3 regions of the Pseudomonas sp. SG20056 genome follow, and region 2 is predicted to be linked to each of the others. Evidence: predicted binding sites of a transcription regulator. Region 2 holds the regulator's gene; each other region holds the start of a gene.
What was found. Region 2 encodes sigma-54, which starts transcription at its own class of promoters, with help from an activator protein. Its sites were predicted from a motif close to ANTGGCATNNANNTTGCTNT; they were not measured.
Positions count from the first base shown of each region.

Region 1 (5,623 bases), 2.1 Mb from region 2:
TAGATGGCTTCGCGGATCTGACCGTCAGTAACACCTTCGCAGAGACACACGTACATATTAAGGCTCGTGGCAGGGCAGTAGTTTGTGCGAAGGATACTAATGTTAATGAGAATGCTTGTCAAAACTGTGTGTGGATGATTGCGGATTACCTGACGGGCGGTTGCGGATATAGGGAGCTGGCGGCGGGGGAGGTGGCGCCGTGATAGCTACGTAGCTTTCCTTGATGGTTTACGCGTGAGCGGCAATTAGGCCAAACCCGCTTGCCGCTTGCTTGCCCAAAGGCGGAAAGCGCTTGCCGCTTTGCCGCTTCTATCGTGGAATATTTAACTCAAGCAATTGATAAATAAGCAAAAAATAATTTGGCACAGCCATTGCTTATGGTCTTGCACGGAAAGTAGCAACACCAACCGGCAAAGGTTTCTGACCATGAGCATCAGTTTCGATCGGGCACTCGGCATTCATGAACAAGCACTGGGCTTTCGCGCTCAGCGTGCCGAGGTGTTGGCCAACAACATCGCCAACGCCGACACGCCGCACTACAAGGCGCGTGATCTGCAGTTCGCCACTGTGCTGGCTGAGCAAAGCGCGAAGAGCCAGCGCGGCCAGGTGAGCCTAAATCGGACTGACAGCCAGCATATTCCTGCGGATGGTGTGATTGTCGGGGATGCCAGCCTGGAGTACCGCATTCCTTTCAGCCCGTCGATTGATCAGAACACTGTCGACCTGCAGATCGAGCAATCCAACTACGCCGAGAACTCGGTGCAGTTCCAGGCCAGCTTCACTTTCCTCAATAGTAAGTTCAAAGGGCTGGTCAACGCCCTGCGCGGCGAATAACAGGAGCCTGATGCCATGTCACTAGCCAGTGTGTTCAACATTGCCGGAACCGGTATGAGCGCTCAGAGCACTCGTCTGAATACCATCGCCAGCAACATAGCCAACGCCGAGACAGTTTCTTCGAGCATCGATCAGACCTACCGCGCGCGTCATCCGGTGTTCGCCACCATGTTCCAGTCAGCGCAGAACGGTGATCGTGGGTCGCTGTTTGCTGAGCAGGATGAGGCCGGTGTAGGCGTGCAGGTGCTGGGCGTGGTCGAGGATCAGAGCAGCCTGATGCCGCGTTATGAGCCGAACCATCCGGCAGCTGATGCGGGCGGCTACGTGTATTACCCCAATGTCAATGTGGTGGAAGAAATGGCCGACATGATTTCTGCCAGTCGGGCTTTTCAGACCAACACTGAAATGATGAACACAGCCAAGCAGATGATGCAGCGCGTATTGACCCTGGGTCAGTAAGCCAACGGAAAAGGAGTGTAATCCCATGAGTACTGTTGGCGATGTCAGTGGTTCGGCACTGGATCAATACCAGATCAAGAACGAGACCAAGACAAACAAGGACCTGGGCAAGAATGAGTTCCTCAACTTGCTGGTGGCCCAGTTGAATAACCAGAACCCGCTCGAGCCTCAAGGTAACGGCGAGTTTATCGCCCAGCTGGCGCAGTTCAGTCAGGTTGAGGGAATCGAGAAATTGAATACCAGCATGGGCTCGCTGCTCACCGGTTATCAGTCGTCCCAGGCGCTGCAGGCGTCCTCGCTGGTCGGGCGCAAGGTGATCATTCCGAGTGACAAGGCCGTGGTCGACACCAGCGAGAGCTTCAAGGCCAGCCTAGTGCTGCCGGTCAGTAGCAGCAACGTCTACGTCAATATTTATGACAAGGCTGGTGCTGCGGTAGGGCGCGTCAATCTGGGTGAGCAGGCGGCCGGCAATGTCAGCTTTATCTGGGACGGCAAGGATGCCAGCGGCAATCTGTTGCCGCCTGGCACTTACAAGTTCGAGGCGCAGGCCACCTACGCCGATGGCACCAAGGGGCTTTACACCATGCTACCGGCCAACGTCGACAGTGTGACCCTGGGCGGCAAAGAGTTGATGTTGAACCTGGCGGGGCTCGGCAGCGTGCCAATGTCGCAAGTCCAGGTGATCGGTCAGTAACTAACAGGTTTTAGCCGCCGGCTTTCCGGCAAAGGAGTCTTCCATGGGTTTCAATATCGGTCTTAGCGGTCTACGTGCGGCGACCAGTGACCTTAACGTGACCGGTAACAATATCGCCAACGCCGGGACTGCCGGTTTCAAACAGTCGCGTGCCGAGTTTGCCGATGTCTATGCCGCTTCCGTGCTCGGTTCCGGCTCGAACCCGCAGGGCAGTGGCGTGTTGTTGGCGGATGTGTCGCAGCTGTTCAATCAGGGCAACATCAATTACACGCAGAACGCTCTGGATCTGGCTATTAACGGTAACGGCTTTTTCGTCACCAGCAACAATGGCGAGGTCAGTTATACCCGTGCCGGCTATTTTGGTACCGACCGTGAAGGTTTTATGGTCAACAACTTTGGCTACAGGCTGCAGGGTTATGCGGTTGACGCCAACGGCAATCTGCAGAATGGCGTGGTCGATGACCTGCAAATCCAGACCGCCAGTCAGGAGCCGCGTGCGACCGAGAGCATTCTGCAGACGTTCAACGTCAACTCGACCAATGTGCGGCCAACCAATGCGGGCACCATGGCGGCTCCGACCTTCGACCCCACGGATCCGCTTTCTTATAACTCCTCGACCTCTCTGAATATCTATGACAGTCAGGGTAACTCCCATGTCATGACGCAGTACTTCGTCAAGGATGCAGCACCGGCTAACAACAGCTGGACCATGCATGTGCTGATTGACGGAGTTAACCCACGCGATCCGTCGAGTACTCAGCCGTTCAGTTACGACCTCAACTACGACGCTGCTGGTCAGTTAGCTACGCCAGCGTTCACTCCGATTCAGGCTGTGCCTGGTACTCCCGGGCCGCTGGAGGCCCCGAACATTCCAGGGACAGCCGTCAACGGTGTGATTCCATTTGCTCAGGCAGACTGGATTCCCGCTGAGCGTGACCCGGTGAGCGGTAACTTGGTGCCCAATGGGGCAGACAGCGCTACAGCGGGCTTTACCTTCGATATGCGCGGTTCTACGCAATTCGCCAGTGCCTTTGCCGTCAGCAGTGTCAGTCAGGATGGTTACACCACCGGCCAGCTCTCAGGGCTTGAGATTGACGATACCGGGGTGATATTCGCGCGCTACACCAATGGCCAATCGCGGGTGCAGGGGCAGGTGATTCTGGCCAATTTCGCCAACGTGCAAGGCCTGACTCCAGTGGGCAAGACTGCCTGGGTGCAGTCGTTCCAGTCGGGTGAGCCCGTGGTTGGTACGCCGCGCAGTGGCACCCTGGGTGCTTTGCAGTCGGGTGCGCTGGAGGACTCCAACGTTGAGCTGTCGGATCAGCTGGTCAATCTGATCGTGGCGCAGCGCAACTACCAGGCCAACGCCAAGACCATTGAAACCGAAAGTGCGGTAACCCAGACCATTATCAACCTGCGTTGATAAGTGTTGCCTGCGGCAGGCACGTGCCTGTTGCAGGCGGCAAAAGTACGCCGCACTGGCATTTGAAAGGCTCCGCTTGGAGCCTTTTTTATTTTTTAATTTCATATTTATCAAATGCTTACGCTTGTTTTTCGAGTGCTGGCACAGCCATTGCTTTATAGCTTGTATAGAGCAGCGGGGCGGCAAGCCCACTCGGAGAATAACCATGGACAAGATGCTGTACGTTTCCATGACTGGCGCCCACAACAACACCCTGGCCCAGCGTGCCCATGCCAACAACCTGGCAAACATCACCACCAATGGTTTCCGCCGGGATTTCGAGCAGGCGCGTTCCATGCCGATCTTTGGTGACAGTTATCCGTCGCGGGTCTACGCCATGAGCGAGCGTCCAGGTACTGACTTCACTCCAGGCTCTTTGCAGGAAACCGGTCGCGATCTGGATGTGGCTGTTGGCGGCAAGGGTTGGCTGGCTGTGCAGGCCCCCGATGGCAGCGAAGCCTATGTGCGTACCGCCAGCCTGAACGTTGATGCGCTGGGTGTACTGCGCACCGGCAATGGCTTGCCGGTGATGGGCAACGCCGGGCCGATTGCGGTGCCGCCGGAGCAGAAAATCGAAATCGGCAAGGACGGCACCATCAGTATTCGTGCCTTGGGTGAGGCGCCCAATGTGTTGGCCGAAGTGGACCGTCTGAAACTGGTCAACCCGGACCTCAAGCAGATGGAAAAGGGCACCGACGGCCTGATCCGCTTCAAGGGCCAAGGCCCGGTACAGGCGGACGCCAATATGGAGATTACCTCGGGCTTTCTCGAATCGAGCAACGTCAACGCCGTGGAAGAGATGACTGCGATCCTCTCGCTGTCCCGCCAATTCGAATTGCAAGTGAAGATGATGCGCACCGCCGAAGACAATTCGTCGGCCATGGCGCGCGTCTTGCAGATGACCTAATTATCAGCACGTGGCGTCGTTAAAACGGCGCCCGAGGAGAATCGATATGCTTCCGGCACTGTGGGTCAGCAAGACCGGTCTGTCCGCTCAGGACATGAACCTGACCACCATTTCCAACAACCTGGCCAACGTTTCGACCACTGGCTTCAAGCGTGATCGCGCCGAGTTCGAGGATCTCCTGTACCAGATCCGTCGTCAGCCAGGCGGCCAGTCCAGTCAGGACAGCCAACTGCCGTCCGGCTTACAGCTGGGTACCGGTGTGCGGGTCGTCGGCACGCAGAAGATCTTCACTGCCGGTAGCCTGCAAACCACCGAGCAGCCGCTGGATATGGCGATCAACGGCCGGGGTTTTTTTCAGGTGCTGCTGCCTGATGGCACCGTGTCCTACACCCGTGATGGCAGCTTTCACCTGAACTCCGATGGTCAGGTGGTGACCTCCAACGGTTATGCCCTGGAGCCCGCCATCGTACTGCCCAACGAGGTGCGCACCTTTACTGTGGGTGAAGACGGCACCGTGTCGGTGACTACATCCGGCAACCCGCAGCCGCAGATCGTTGGCAACCTGCAAACCGCCGACTTTATCAACCCGGCAGGTCTGGAAGCGATCGGCAACAACCTGTTTCTGGAAACCGCTTCCAGTGGCGCTCCGCAGGTCGGTACGCCTGGCCTGAACGGTCTGGGCACCACGCTGCAAAATACCCTGGAAAACTCCAACGTCAGCGTGGTCGAGGAACTGGTGAACATGATCACCACTCAGCGCGCCTATGAAATGAACTCCAAGGTCATTTCCACTGCTGACCAGATGCTCGGCTTTATTTCGCAGAATCTTTGATAGGTAGGGTGGGTTAGTCGCGCAGCGTCTGGCCTGGCTTTGGATACAGCAAGGAATCGCTTGAACTGGCACTGGTGGCTCAGGTTACACGTCACCCCAGGCAACGCATGAGGTAGTAGATATGAACCGGCTGATAATCATAAGTGCACTGCTTGGCCCCCTGGCTTTGAGTGGCTGCATGGCTCCCGCGCCTAAGCCGGATGATCCCTATTACGCGCCGGTGATGCCGCGGACTCCGCTGCCCGCAGCGCAGAACAACGGTTCGATCTATCAGGCCGGTTTCGAGAATGGTCTGTTCGGTGATCGCAAGGCTTACCGCGTGGGTGACATCATCACCATCACCCTGAATGAGCGCACTCAGGCCAGCAAGAACAGCAACAGCCAGATCAGTAAAGACAGCTCGGCCAATCTCGGCGTGCCTAACCTGTTCGGTAT
Region 1 is NZ_CP134499.1:2,978,392-2,984,014, reverse strand. It holds gene RHP75_RS14220 (bacterioferritin-associated ferredoxin) at 1-56, opposite strand, end outside; gene flgB (flagellar basal body rod protein FlgB) at 427-834, shown strand; gene flgC (flagellar basal body rod protein FlgC) at 850-1,293, shown strand; gene flgD (flagellar hook assembly protein FlgD) at 1,319-1,987, shown strand; gene flgE (flagellar hook protein FlgE) at 2,031-3,410, shown strand; gene RHP75_RS14195 (flagellar basal body rod protein FlgF) at 3,616-4,356, shown strand; gene flgG (flagellar basal-body rod protein FlgG) at 4,403-5,188, shown strand; gene flgH (flagellar basal body L-ring protein FlgH) at 5,310-5,623, shown strand, end outside.
Region 1: the regulator sigma-54 is predicted to act here: its motif matches at 3,548-3,567, upstream of RHP75_RS14195 (flagellar basal body rod protein FlgF).

Region 2 (5,623 bases):
GCCGTTTAGGTGCGCGCCCGGTGCCAACCTGTGAAGTGCCGGTGCTGTTCGCCGCTGAGTTGGCGACCGGTTTGTTTGGCAGCTTCCTGGCGGCGATTTCCGGCGGCAATTTGTACCGTAAATCATCCTTTCTCGAAGGTTCCCTCGGTCAACAGCTATTCCCCGAGTGGCTGAAGATTGATGAGCGTCCGCATATCCCGCGTGCTTTGGGCAGTGCCGCCTTTGATGGTGACGGTCTGGCGACTTACACCAAATCCTTTGTCGAGCGCGGCGAGCTGCTGTCCTATGTACTCGGCACCTATTCCGGGCGCAAGCTGGGTATGCCCAGCACCGCCAACTCTGGCGGCGTGCATAACCTGTTTGTTAGCCATGGCGATGAAAGCCAGAAGGCGTTGCTCAAGCGTATGGGGCGTGGGCTGCTGGTCACTGAGCTGATGGGGCAGGGGCTGAATATGGTCACTGGCGACTATTCGCGTGGTGCCGGTGGTTACTGGGTGGAAAACGGCGAGATCCAGTTTCCGGTGCAGGAAGTTACCATCGCCGGAAACCTGCGCGACATGTTCAAGCAGATTGTCGCTGTCGGTAATGATCTGGAGCTGCGCAGCAATATCCGCACTGGCTCGGTGCTTATCGAGCGCATGACCGTGGCCGGTAGTTGATTCCGCTTGTATGAAAAAGGGGCTGTCGCTTAAGCGTTCAGCCCCTTTTTACTGCCTCTCGATCAGCTATTCGCCTTCGTCGAAGTAGTTGTTGATCAGCTCGCTGAGGGCCTGCAGCGCCTCGCTATCCTGCTCGCCTTCGGTGTGCAGGTGCACGGGCGTGCCTTTACCGGCGGCAAGCATCATCACCGCCATAATACTTTTGCCGTCGACCAGACTCTTCGGGCTACGGCCGATCTTGACCTGGCAAGGAAAACGCCCAGCGACGCCGACAAACTTGGCCGCCGCACGGGCGTGCAGGCCAAGCTTGTTGATAATGGTGATTTCGCAGGCGGGCATCGCGGCAATTCCTTAGCTGAGGTCGCGGTGGCGAGTCTGAACGTTTTTCAGGATGGGTTTGAGGGTTTCACCCAGGCGGTTGGCCAGGTACACCGAGCGGTGGTGACCGCCAGTGCAGCCAATTGCAACCGTTACATAGGCGCGGTTGCTGGCGGCAAAGCGCGGCAGCCATTTAGTCAGGTAAGCGAGGATGTCCTGGTACATGTCTTCGACATCAGCCTGGGCCGAGAGGTAATCGACTACAGGCTGGTCGAGGCCGGAGAAGTCGCGCAGGTCTGGCTTCCAGTACGGGTTGGGCAAGCAGCGCACATCAAATACCAGATCAGCATCCACCGGCATGCCGCGCTTGAAACCAAAGGACTCCAGCAGAAACGCGGTACCCGGCTCGGGTTGGTTAAGCAAGCGCAGTTTGAGGCTGTCGCGCAGCTGATACAGGTTGAGGTGGGTGGTGTCGATTTTCAGGTCGGCCAGATCAATGATTGGCCCGAGCAATAGGCTTTCGTCGGCGATGGCTTCAGCCAGAGAGCGACTCTCGTTGGTCAGCGGGTGGCGCCGACGGGTTTCCGAGAAGCGTTTGAGCAGGGTTTCTTCGTCGGCATCCAGGTAGATCACATCGCATTTGATGTGCCGTGCGCGAACTTCTTCAAGCAGCTCGGGGAAGCGCTTGAGGTGGCTCGGCAGGTTGCGCGCATCAATCGACACTGCGACCTGCGGATGCAGCAGTTCGGTGTGCAGTAGGGCACGCTCAGCCAGTTCAGGCAGCAGGCCGGCCGGCAAGTTATCGATGCAGTAGAAACCGTTGTCCTCAAGCACATCGAGGGCGGTGCTCTTCCCGGAGCCGGAGCGACCGCTAACGATGATCAGGCGCATGCTCAGGCTCTGTTGAGTTGGCTTTGTACGTCCACGACTACCTGATACAGGGCTTCGCTGCTTTCCGCTTGGCGCAGGCTGGCACGCACATCGCTGCGATCGAGCATGCTGGCGATCTGCCGGAGCAGTTCCAGATGAGCGTCGGTGGCTGCTTCGGGCACCAGCAGGACAAACAGCAGGTCCACAGGCGCACCGTCGATGGCGTCGAAGTCTACGGCAGCGTCCAGGCGCAGCAAGGCGCTGATCGGCGCGGTGCAACCGGGCAGGCGACAGTGCGGAATGGCAATACCATTACCGAAACCGGTCGAGCCGAGTTTTTCTCGGGCAATCAGGCTTTCGAAGATGTCTTGGCCATCCAGGTCAGGCAGCTCGCGCGCCACCAGGTTGGCAATCTGTTCGAGAACACGTTTTTTGCTGCCGCCCGGCACGTTCACCAGGGAACGGCCGGGGGTCAGGATAGTTTCAAGTCGGATCATAGGAGATAGACGATGTCAGCGGGCCATAGCGCCCTGTTGACGTTCGAGCTGTTTTTCCTTGTGTTTGATGAGTTGTCGGTCGAGTTTATCAGTCAGTAGATCGATGGCTGCGTACATGTCTTCATGCTCGGCATTGGCGACCACTTCGCCGCCAGCAATGTGCAGGGTCGCTTCGATTTTCTGTTTGAGTTTCTCGACCTCCATGGTGACTTGTACATTGGTGATCTTGTCGAAGTGGCGCTCCAATCGGCCGAGTTTTTCGGCGATGTAGTCGCGCAGGGCGTCGGTCACATCCAGCTGGTGTCCACTGATGTTGACTTGCATACCGCTTTCTCCTTGTTGCCGTGTGTAAGAGGCAGGCGAGAGGCCTGCCGCCGGAACACTGTGGCGTGGAAGACTCTGACAAAACGAGCCTGGCACGGTCGCTGATTGCTTGTTGGCAGTATGGCTGCTTTTGCGAAAAGGCGAGGCCTGGGCGTGTTCTATGTGATTCGTTGTCTTCCTTCTTCGTGCCGCCTTAGATCAATCGTTTGCGCTCACTGGAAGGCGCTATTCCGAGGGATTCACGGTACTTGGCGACCGTGCGGCGAGCGACTTGAATGCCCTGTGCCTCCAGTAAACCAGCGATCTTGCTGTCACTCAACGGCTTTTTCGCATTTTCCGCGGCGACCAGTTTTTTGATGATGGCGCGGATTGCCGTGGACGAGCATTCGCCGCCCTCGGAGGTGCTGACGTGGCTGGAGAAGAAGTATTTCAGCTCGTAAATGCCACGCGGGGTGTGCATGAATTTCTGCGTGGTCACCCGCGAGATGGTCGATTCGTGCATGCCCACGGCTTCGGCAATATCGTGCAGCACCAGGGGTTTCATCGCCTCATCGCCGTAATCGAGGAAGCCACGCTGATGTTCGACGATCTGCGTGGCGACCTTCATCAGGGTTTCGTTGCGGCTTTGCAGGCTTTTGATAAACCAGCGCGCTTCTTGCAGCTGGTTACGCATAAAGGTGTTATCGGCGCTGGAATCGGCGCGCTTCACAAAACCGGCGTATTGCGCGTTGACGCGCAGGCGCGGCATGGCTTCCTGATTGAGTTCCACCAGCCAGCGTTCGTTGTGTTTGCGCACGATGACATCGGGCACCACGTATTCCGGCTCGCTGGATTCGATCTGCGAGCCAGGGCGCGGGTTGAGGCTTTGAATCAGGTCGATAACCTGGCGCAGCTCGTCTTCCTTGAGCTTCATACGGCGCATTAGCTGGCTGTAGTCGCGGCTACCGAGCAGGTCGAGGTAGTCGCTGGCCAGGCGCTGGGCTTCACTCAGCCATGGGGTTTTCGCCGGCAGCTGACGGAGCTGCAGAAGCAGGCACTCGCCCAAGTTGCGCGCTGCGATACCGGTGGGCTCGAATTGCTGGATGCGGTGTAAAACGGCTTCGACTTCGTCGAGCTCAATATCCAGTTCCGGGTCGAAGGCCTCGACCACTTCTTCCAGAGTTTCTTCCAGATAGCCCTGTTCGTTGATGCAGTCGATCAGGGTGACGCCGATCAGGCGATCCTTGTCTGACATGGGGGCCAGGTTTAGCTGCCAAAGCAGATGGCTTTGCAGGCTCTCGCCGCTGGAGGTGCGGGTGGTGAAATCCCACTCGTCATCATCGTTGGTGCTGCTGGGCAGACTGCTGGCGCTGGTCTGGTAGATATCTTCCCAGGCGGTATCGACGGGCAGCTCATTGGGAATGCGTTCGCCCCAGTCGCCTTCTTCCAGGTTGTCCACGGTCTGCGTGGCTTCCTGGTAGTTGGTTTCCTGATAGGGCGCTTCGGGCTGTTCGCTGGGGCTGGCGCTTTCTGCGCCATCGGCCATGGGGTCCGAATTGTCGAAGTCATCGCCATCTTCCTGGCGTTCGAGCATCGGGTTGGACTCCAACGCCTCCTGGATCTCTTGTTGCAGATCCAGGGTAGACAGTTGGAGCAGGCGGATGGCCTGTTGCAGCTGCGGTGTCATCGTCAGCTGCTGGCCCATTCTCAGGACTAGCGATGGTTTCATTGCAGACCTTATTTACCGGCGTCTGTGCGCAATCCACTACAGGGCGTTTTCAAAAAGCGCCACTAGGAAGCAAATTATATGCCTGACTTTAAGGGTTTTGCCTAGCCTTGGCTGCAGTCGGCTTGAGAAAAGCTGCGGTTACAGCCGGAACTCATGCCCCAGATACACTTCTTTGACTGTTTGGTTGGCCAGAATGGCCTCGGCATCACCCTCTGCGATCAGCTGGCCATCGCTGACGATATAGGCGGTCTCGCAGATATCCAGGGTCTCGCGCACGTTGTGGTCGGTGATCAATACACCGATACCCTTGGCCTTGAGGTGATGGATGATCTGCTTGATATCGCCCACGGAAATCGGGTCTACGCCGGCGAAGGGCTCGTCGAGCAGGATGAACTTAGGGTTGGTCGCCAGGGCGCGGGCAATTTCCACGCGGCGGCGCTCACCACCGGACAGGCTCATGCCGAGGTTGTCGCGAATATGGCTGATATGGAATTCCTGCAGCAGGCCTTCAAGTTCCTTGCGACGAGCAGCGCCGTCCAGGTCCTTGCGGGTTTCCAGGATGGCCATGATGTTGTCGGCCACGCTGAGCTTGCGGAAAATCGAGGCTTCCTGCGGCAGGTAGCCAATGCCGGCGCGAGCGCGGCCATGCATGGGCTGATGACTGACGTCGAGATCATCGATCATCACTCGACCCTGATCAGCCTGTACCAGGCCGACGATCATGTAGAAACAGGTGGTCTTGCCAGCGCCGTTGGGGCCAAGCAAGCCGACAATCTGCCCGCTGTCGATGCTCAGGCTGACGTCGCGCACGACCTGGCGGCCTTTGTAACTCTTGGCCAGGTGTTGGGCTTTTAATGTGGCCATTATTACTGCGCCTGCTGGTCGGCTGGTTTGTTCTTCGGCTGGATCACCATATCGATGCGCGGGCGTGGCGCAGTGACATTGGTGCCTGTAGCGCGGCCGGCGTTGACGATCTGGCGCTGGGTGTCATAGACGATTTTCTCGCCTTCGAAGGTATTGCCTTCCTGGATCACCTTGGCCTGATCGATCAGGACCACGCGCTCGTTGGCCATAAAGTACTGGATAGTCAGGCCATAGGCCTTGACGATCTGCTTGTCGGCTGACGGCAGTTGTTCGTAATAGGCCGGCTTACCAACGGAGGTAAATACCTCGACATCGCCCTGGGAATTCTGGGTAATGGTCACGGTGTCGCCGGTAACCTTCATGGTGCCCTGGGTGATGACGAC
Region 2 is NZ_CP134499.1:831,755-837,377, forward strand. It holds gene pmbA (metalloprotease PmbA) at 1-659, shown strand, start outside; gene RHP75_RS03995 (HPr family phosphocarrier protein) at 726-998, opposite strand; gene rapZ (RNase adapter RapZ) at 1,011-1,868, opposite strand; gene ptsN (PTS IIA-like nitrogen regulatory protein PtsN) at 1,871-2,344, opposite strand; gene hpf (ribosome hibernation-promoting factor, HPF/YfiA family) at 2,360-2,668, opposite strand; gene RHP75_RS04015 (RNA polymerase factor sigma-54) at 2,862-4,376, opposite strand; gene lptB (LPS export ABC transporter ATP-binding protein) at 4,515-5,240, opposite strand; gene lptA (lipopolysaccharide transport periplasmic protein LptA) at 5,243-5,623, opposite strand, start outside.

Region 3 (5,623 bases), 580 kb from region 2:
CGTGAGCAAGCCGCTCGACGCGACCAGTAAGAACTCTAGCTCCCTATAAAAGAAGCCCCGCATGCGGGGCTTCTTTATGGCTGCGGTTCAGGCGCCGCTGTTGCTGGGGCGGTACTGCAAGGCTTCAGCCAGGTGGCTGCGTTTGATGTGCACCGCTTTGTCCAGATCGGCCAGGGTGCGCGCCACCTTCAACACCCGGTGGGCCGCACGCAGGCTCAGGCCCAGGCGCTCGCAGGCATTTTCCAGCCACTGGCGGTCTTCGCCCTGCAGGTTGCAATGTTGCTGCACGCCATTGAGATCGAGGTGGGCATTGGCGCAGCCCTGGCGAGCCAGTTGCTGCTGGCGTGCCTGCACCACCTGCTCGGCCAGTTCGGCGCTGCTTGGGCCGGGCTCGGCATTAGCGTTCAGTCGGGTGGTTTCCCGCGGCACGCTGAGGTGCAGATCGATGCGGTCGAGCAACGGGCCGGAGAGTTTGCCGCGGTAGCGCTGGATCTGTTCAGTGGAACAGCGGCAGCGCCCGGACGGATCGCCCAGATGCCCACAGGGGCACGGATTCATCGCCGCCACCAGCTGAAAGCGCGCAGGAAAACGTACTTTGTCGCGGGCACGGGCAATCACGATCTGCCCACTTTCCAGGGGCTCACGCAGCACCTCCAAAACCTTGCGGTCAAATTCGGGGAGCTCATCGAGGAATAAAACGCCGTGATGAGCCAAAGTGATTTCACCCGGTTGCGGACGACTGCCTCCGCCAACCAGCGCCGGGCCCGATGCGCTGTGATGAGGTGTTCTAAACGGTCTTTGCGGCCAGGTGCTAAGCGGCGTGTGGCTGGCCACGGAATGAATGGCCGCCACTTCCAGTGCTTCGTCCTCGTCCAGCGGCGGTAACAGCCCTGGCAGGCGGCTGGCCAGCAGGGTTTTTCCCGTACCTGGTGGCCCGGTCAATAGAAGGTTGTGCGAACCGGCCGCGGCTACCAGCAGTGCGCGTTTGGCGGCGATCTGCCCCTGCACTTCGGCTAGATCGGGGTAGGGCAGCACTTGGCGCAGCAAGCCCTGGGCCTCATAGGGGGCAATCGGCGTTTGGCCGTTGAGGTGGGCGGCGATTTCCAGCAGGTGCTCGACGGCAATCACCGTCAGTCCCGAGGCGAGGCTGGCTTCCTCGGCATTGGCCTTGGGCACTACTAAGGTGCGTCCGGCTGCGCGGGCTGCCAGCGCGGCGGGCAAGACGCCTTGCACAGGACGAATCGCCCCGGACAACGCCAGTTCACCCAGGCACTCAAGCGGCTCCAGCGCGCTGCTCGGCACCTGGCCGCTGGCGGCGAGAATGCCGAGGGCAATCGCCAGGTCGAAGCGGCCACCGTCCTTGGGTAAGTCGGCCGGTGCCAAATTCAAGGTAATCCGCCTGGGTGGGAACTCGAAGGCGCAATTGAGGATGGCGCTGCGCACGCGGTCCTTGCTTTCCTTGACCGCGGTTTCCGGCAGCCCGACCAGGGCCAGCGAAGGCAGGCCGTTGGCCAGGTGGGCTTCGACGGTGACGGCGGGGGCTTCAACCCCCACCTGGGCGCGGCTGTGGACTATAGCCAGGGACATCGATCACTCCTTGATCGGCTGATGCATCCGCGGTGGGCGTTACTCGCTGGTGGCTGGGGCGTCTGCGCTGCGTGCTTCCATTTCGGCGACCTTGGCTTCGAGAGCTTCCAGGCGGGCGCGGGTGCGGGCGAGCACGACCATCTGGCTGTCGAATTCGTCGCGGCTAACCAAGTCGAGTTTGCTGAAAGCGCTTTGCAGCAGCACTTTGAACTGGGCTTCGAACTCGCCGCGCGGCAAGGGCGCGTCACTGTTGAACAGGCGCGAGGCGTGGGTGGTCAGGGCGTCTAGCAGGGCTTTAGGTGGCAGCATGATGAGGTTCCATTTACAGATGGCGGCAGTGTAGCACGCAGCCTTATCGGGCTTGCCGGCTGCGGCTAGGTCAGGATTGGCGCCATCTGCACAGTTTTCGCGCGCTGCTCCACGGGCTGCTGCACCGTTGTTGTGCGCTGGCTGTTGGCTATTACCGGGCTAAAACGCCCGTTTACCGGGTAACTGCATGAAATGAATCGGTTTTGGCGGTTCTGGCAAGCTTTCTGCTTTGTCTCTTGCGACGCATGCACCGATGCAGTTCCGGTGCGTCAGGCGAAGCGGGGAAGTGTTTCGTCGGGAGCGGTTGGTGAGCATCGGTGCAGCTGAGTCAGGGCTCGATGCATTACAAAAGCCAGGCACTGCGCTTAGACTTGGGCCGGGTTCGTAATTCCTGGGGCAAGTCCACCATACACGGGAGAGAGTTACATGAAGCTAGTCACTGCCATCATCAAGCCGTTCAAGCTGGACGACGTCCGTGAGTCACTGTCGGAGATCGGCGTGCAGGGCATCACTGTCACTGAAGTCAAAGGCTTTGGTCGCCAGAAGGGCCATACCGAGCTGTACCGCGGCGCTGAATACGTGGTCGATTTCTTGCCAAAAGTGAAAATCGACGTGGCCATCGCTGACGATCAACTCGATCGCGTCATCGAGGCCATCACCAAGGCTGCTAACACCGGCAAGATCGGTGACGGCAAGATTTTCGTTGTAAACCTGGAACAGGCGATTCGCATCCGTACCGGCGAAACCGGCACCGACGCAGTTTAAGCCTCCGAACGAACCCCACGCCCCAGGAGTTAAACCATGACTCTGCGAAAAATCGCAGGGCTAGGAGCCCTTTTGTCTCTCGTTCCTGGCTTTGCCATGGCCGAAGAGGCAAGCCTGAACAGCGGCGACACCGCTTGGATGTTGGTCGCCACTGTACTGGTGCTGTTTATGACCATCCCCGGTCTGGCGCTTTTCTACGCCGGCATGGTGCGTTCGAAGAACGTGCTGTCGGTGCTGATGCAGTGTTTTGCAGTAACCGGGTTGATCAGCATTCTGTGGGTCGTTTACGGCTACAGCCTGGCCTTTGATACCACTGGCATGGAGCAGGGAGTCGTCAACTTCAACTCCTTCGTCGGCGGTTTCTCCAAAGCCTTCCTATCTGGTTTGACCCTGGACAGCCTGGTGGCTGGGATTCCAGAGAGCGTGTTCATCACCTTTCAGATGACCTTCGCCATCATCACTCCGGCGCTGATCGTCGGTGCCTTCGCTGAACGCATGAAGTTCTCGGCCATGCTGATCTTCATGGCCGTGTGGTTCACCCTGGTATATGCGCCTATCGCGCACATGGTCTGGGGCGGCAACGGGGCACTGATGTGGGACTGGGGCGTGCTCGACTTTGCGGGCGGCACCGTGGTGCACATCAACGCCGGTATCGCCGGTCTGGTGGCCTGTCTGGTGCTGGGCAAGCGCAAGGGGTTTCCAACGACCGCCATGCCGCCGCACAACCTCGGCTACACCCTGATCGGCGCAAGCATGCTCTGGGTAGGCTGGTTCGGCTTCAACGCAGGTTCTGCGCTGGCAGCCAACGGCAGCGCCGGTATGGCCATGCTGGTAACCCAGATTGCCACCGCTACAGCGGCGCTGAGCTGGATGTTCGCCGAGTGGATCACTCACCGTAAACCAAGCGTTCTGGGCATTGCCTCGGGCGCTGTGGCGGGTCTGGTGGCGATCACTCCGGCGTCCGGTACCGCGGGGCCGATGGGTGCTCTGGCGATTGGTCTGGCAAGTGGGGCGATCTGCTTCTTCTGCGCCACCAGCCTGAAACGCAAGCTGGGTTATGACGATTCCCTCGACGTGTTCGGCGTACACGCCGTGGGCGGCATTGTCGGCGCCATTCTCACCGGGGCGTTCGCCGCGCCGGCCTTGGGTGGCTTCGGCACGGTGGAAAATATTCCGGCGCAGCTGTGGATCCAGTTCGAGGGGGTGGCCTTCACCGTGGTGTACACCGCAGTGGTGACCTTCGTGATTCTGAAAGTGATCGACCTAGTAATGGGCCTGCGTGTCAGCGAAGAGGAAGAGACCATCGGTCTCGATCTCGCCCTGCATAACGAGCGCGGCTACAACCTGTAAGCACACGGAGCGCGTCCGGAGCCAACCCGGACGTCTTAACCGAATAGCGCTAAAAAGCGCAACGGCAAGAGGTGAACCATGGACAACACAGCATTGACTGCACTGCAGTACGGTTTTGATACCTTCTACTTTTTGGTTTGCGGCGCCCTGGTAATGTGGATGGCAGCGGGTTTTGCCATGCTCGAATCCGGTCTGGTGCGAGCCAAGAACACCACTGAAATTCTCACCAAGAACATCGCCCTGTACGCAGTGGCGAGCATCATGTACCTGGTGATCGGCTACCACATCATGTACTCCAGTCCGGAAGGCGGCATCCTGCCAAGCCTGGGTTTCCTGCTGGGTGAAGAAAACAGCGTTGAGTCGGTACTCGCCGGCGGTGACGATGCGCCTTACTACTCGGCGCGTTCGGACTTCTTCTTCCAGGTGGTGTTTGCCGCGACCTGCATGTCGATCGTTTCCGGTGCCGTGGCTGAGCGCATGAAGCTGTTTGCCTTCCTGGCTTTCGCCGTGGTCATGACCGGTTTCATCTACCCGGTACAGGGCTTCTGGAAATGGGGTTCGGGCTTCCTTAACGAAGCTGGCTTCCTTGACTTCGCCGGTTCTGGCGTAGTGCACATGGCTGGCGCTACTGCTGCTCTGGCTGGCGTACTGCTGCTCGGCGCCCGTAAAGGCAAGTACGGCCCGAATGGCCAGGTCAACGCCATTCCGGGTGCCAACCTGCCGATGGCAGCGCTGGGTACTTTCATCCTGTGGATGGGCTGGTTCGGCTTCAACGGTGGCTCGCAGCTGAAGATGAGCACCATCGAAGACGCCAACGCCGTGGCTAACGTGTTTGTTAACACCAACATGGCTGCTGCCGGTGGCTTGATCGCGGCGTTGATCGTGGCACGCATCCTGTTCGGCAAGGCTGACCTGACCATGGCCCTCAACGGTGCCCTGGCTGGCCTGGTCGCTATCACTGCTGAGCCGCTGACTCCGACTGCCCTGCAAGCGACCCTGATCGGTGGCGTGGGTGGCGTGCTGGTGGTGTTCTCGATCCTCGGTCTGGACAAGCTCAAGCTCGACGATCCAGTCGGTGCCATCTCCGTTCACGGTGTGGTCGGTATCTGGGGCCTGCTGGCGGTCTGCCTGACCAATAGCGACGCCAGCCTCGGTGCTCAGCTGCTGGGTATCGGTTCGATCTTCGCTTGGGTCTTCGTCTGCAGCCTGATCGTCTGGTCCATCATCAAGTTGGTGATTGGCCTGCGCGTCAGCGAGGAAGAAGAGTACGAAGGCGTGGACATCGCCGAATGCGGTATGGAAGCCTACCCGGAATTCACCAAGCGTTGATTTCCTCTGGTTTCGACAAGGGCGCCTCAGGGCGCCCTTTTTTATAGCCTGCCATCCCTGGCGGCCACCCTCCGGGCCGTCGCTGCGCGACGTTAAAAATTGCTCCAGGCAATTTTTTCTGAGCACCCATTAAAGGTTGTGGTTTTTCAGCGTGTGCGCGGTTGTGATGGAGCGGCAACAGACCCTAGAATGCGCGCCGTTGAGCGCAGTTCGCCGATGCGCAGTGCTCAACCCTAGGCAAGGCCACGGGATTTTTTATCAGCGACGTTAGAAAGCTGACGCA
Region 3 is NZ_CP134499.1:254,191-259,813, forward strand. It holds gene RHP75_RS01175 (gamma-glutamyl-gamma-aminobutyrate hydrolase family protein) at 1-30, shown strand, start outside; gene RHP75_RS01180 (YifB family Mg chelatase-like AAA ATPase) at 88-1,587, opposite strand; gene RHP75_RS01185 (accessory factor UbiK family protein) at 1,627-1,896, opposite strand; gene glnK (P-II family nitrogen regulator) at 2,323-2,661, shown strand; gene RHP75_RS01195 (ammonium transporter) at 2,698-4,011, shown strand; gene RHP75_RS01200 (ammonium transporter) at 4,090-5,340, shown strand.
Region 3: the regulator sigma-54 is predicted to act here: its motif matches at 2,108-2,127, upstream of glnK (P-II family nitrogen regulator).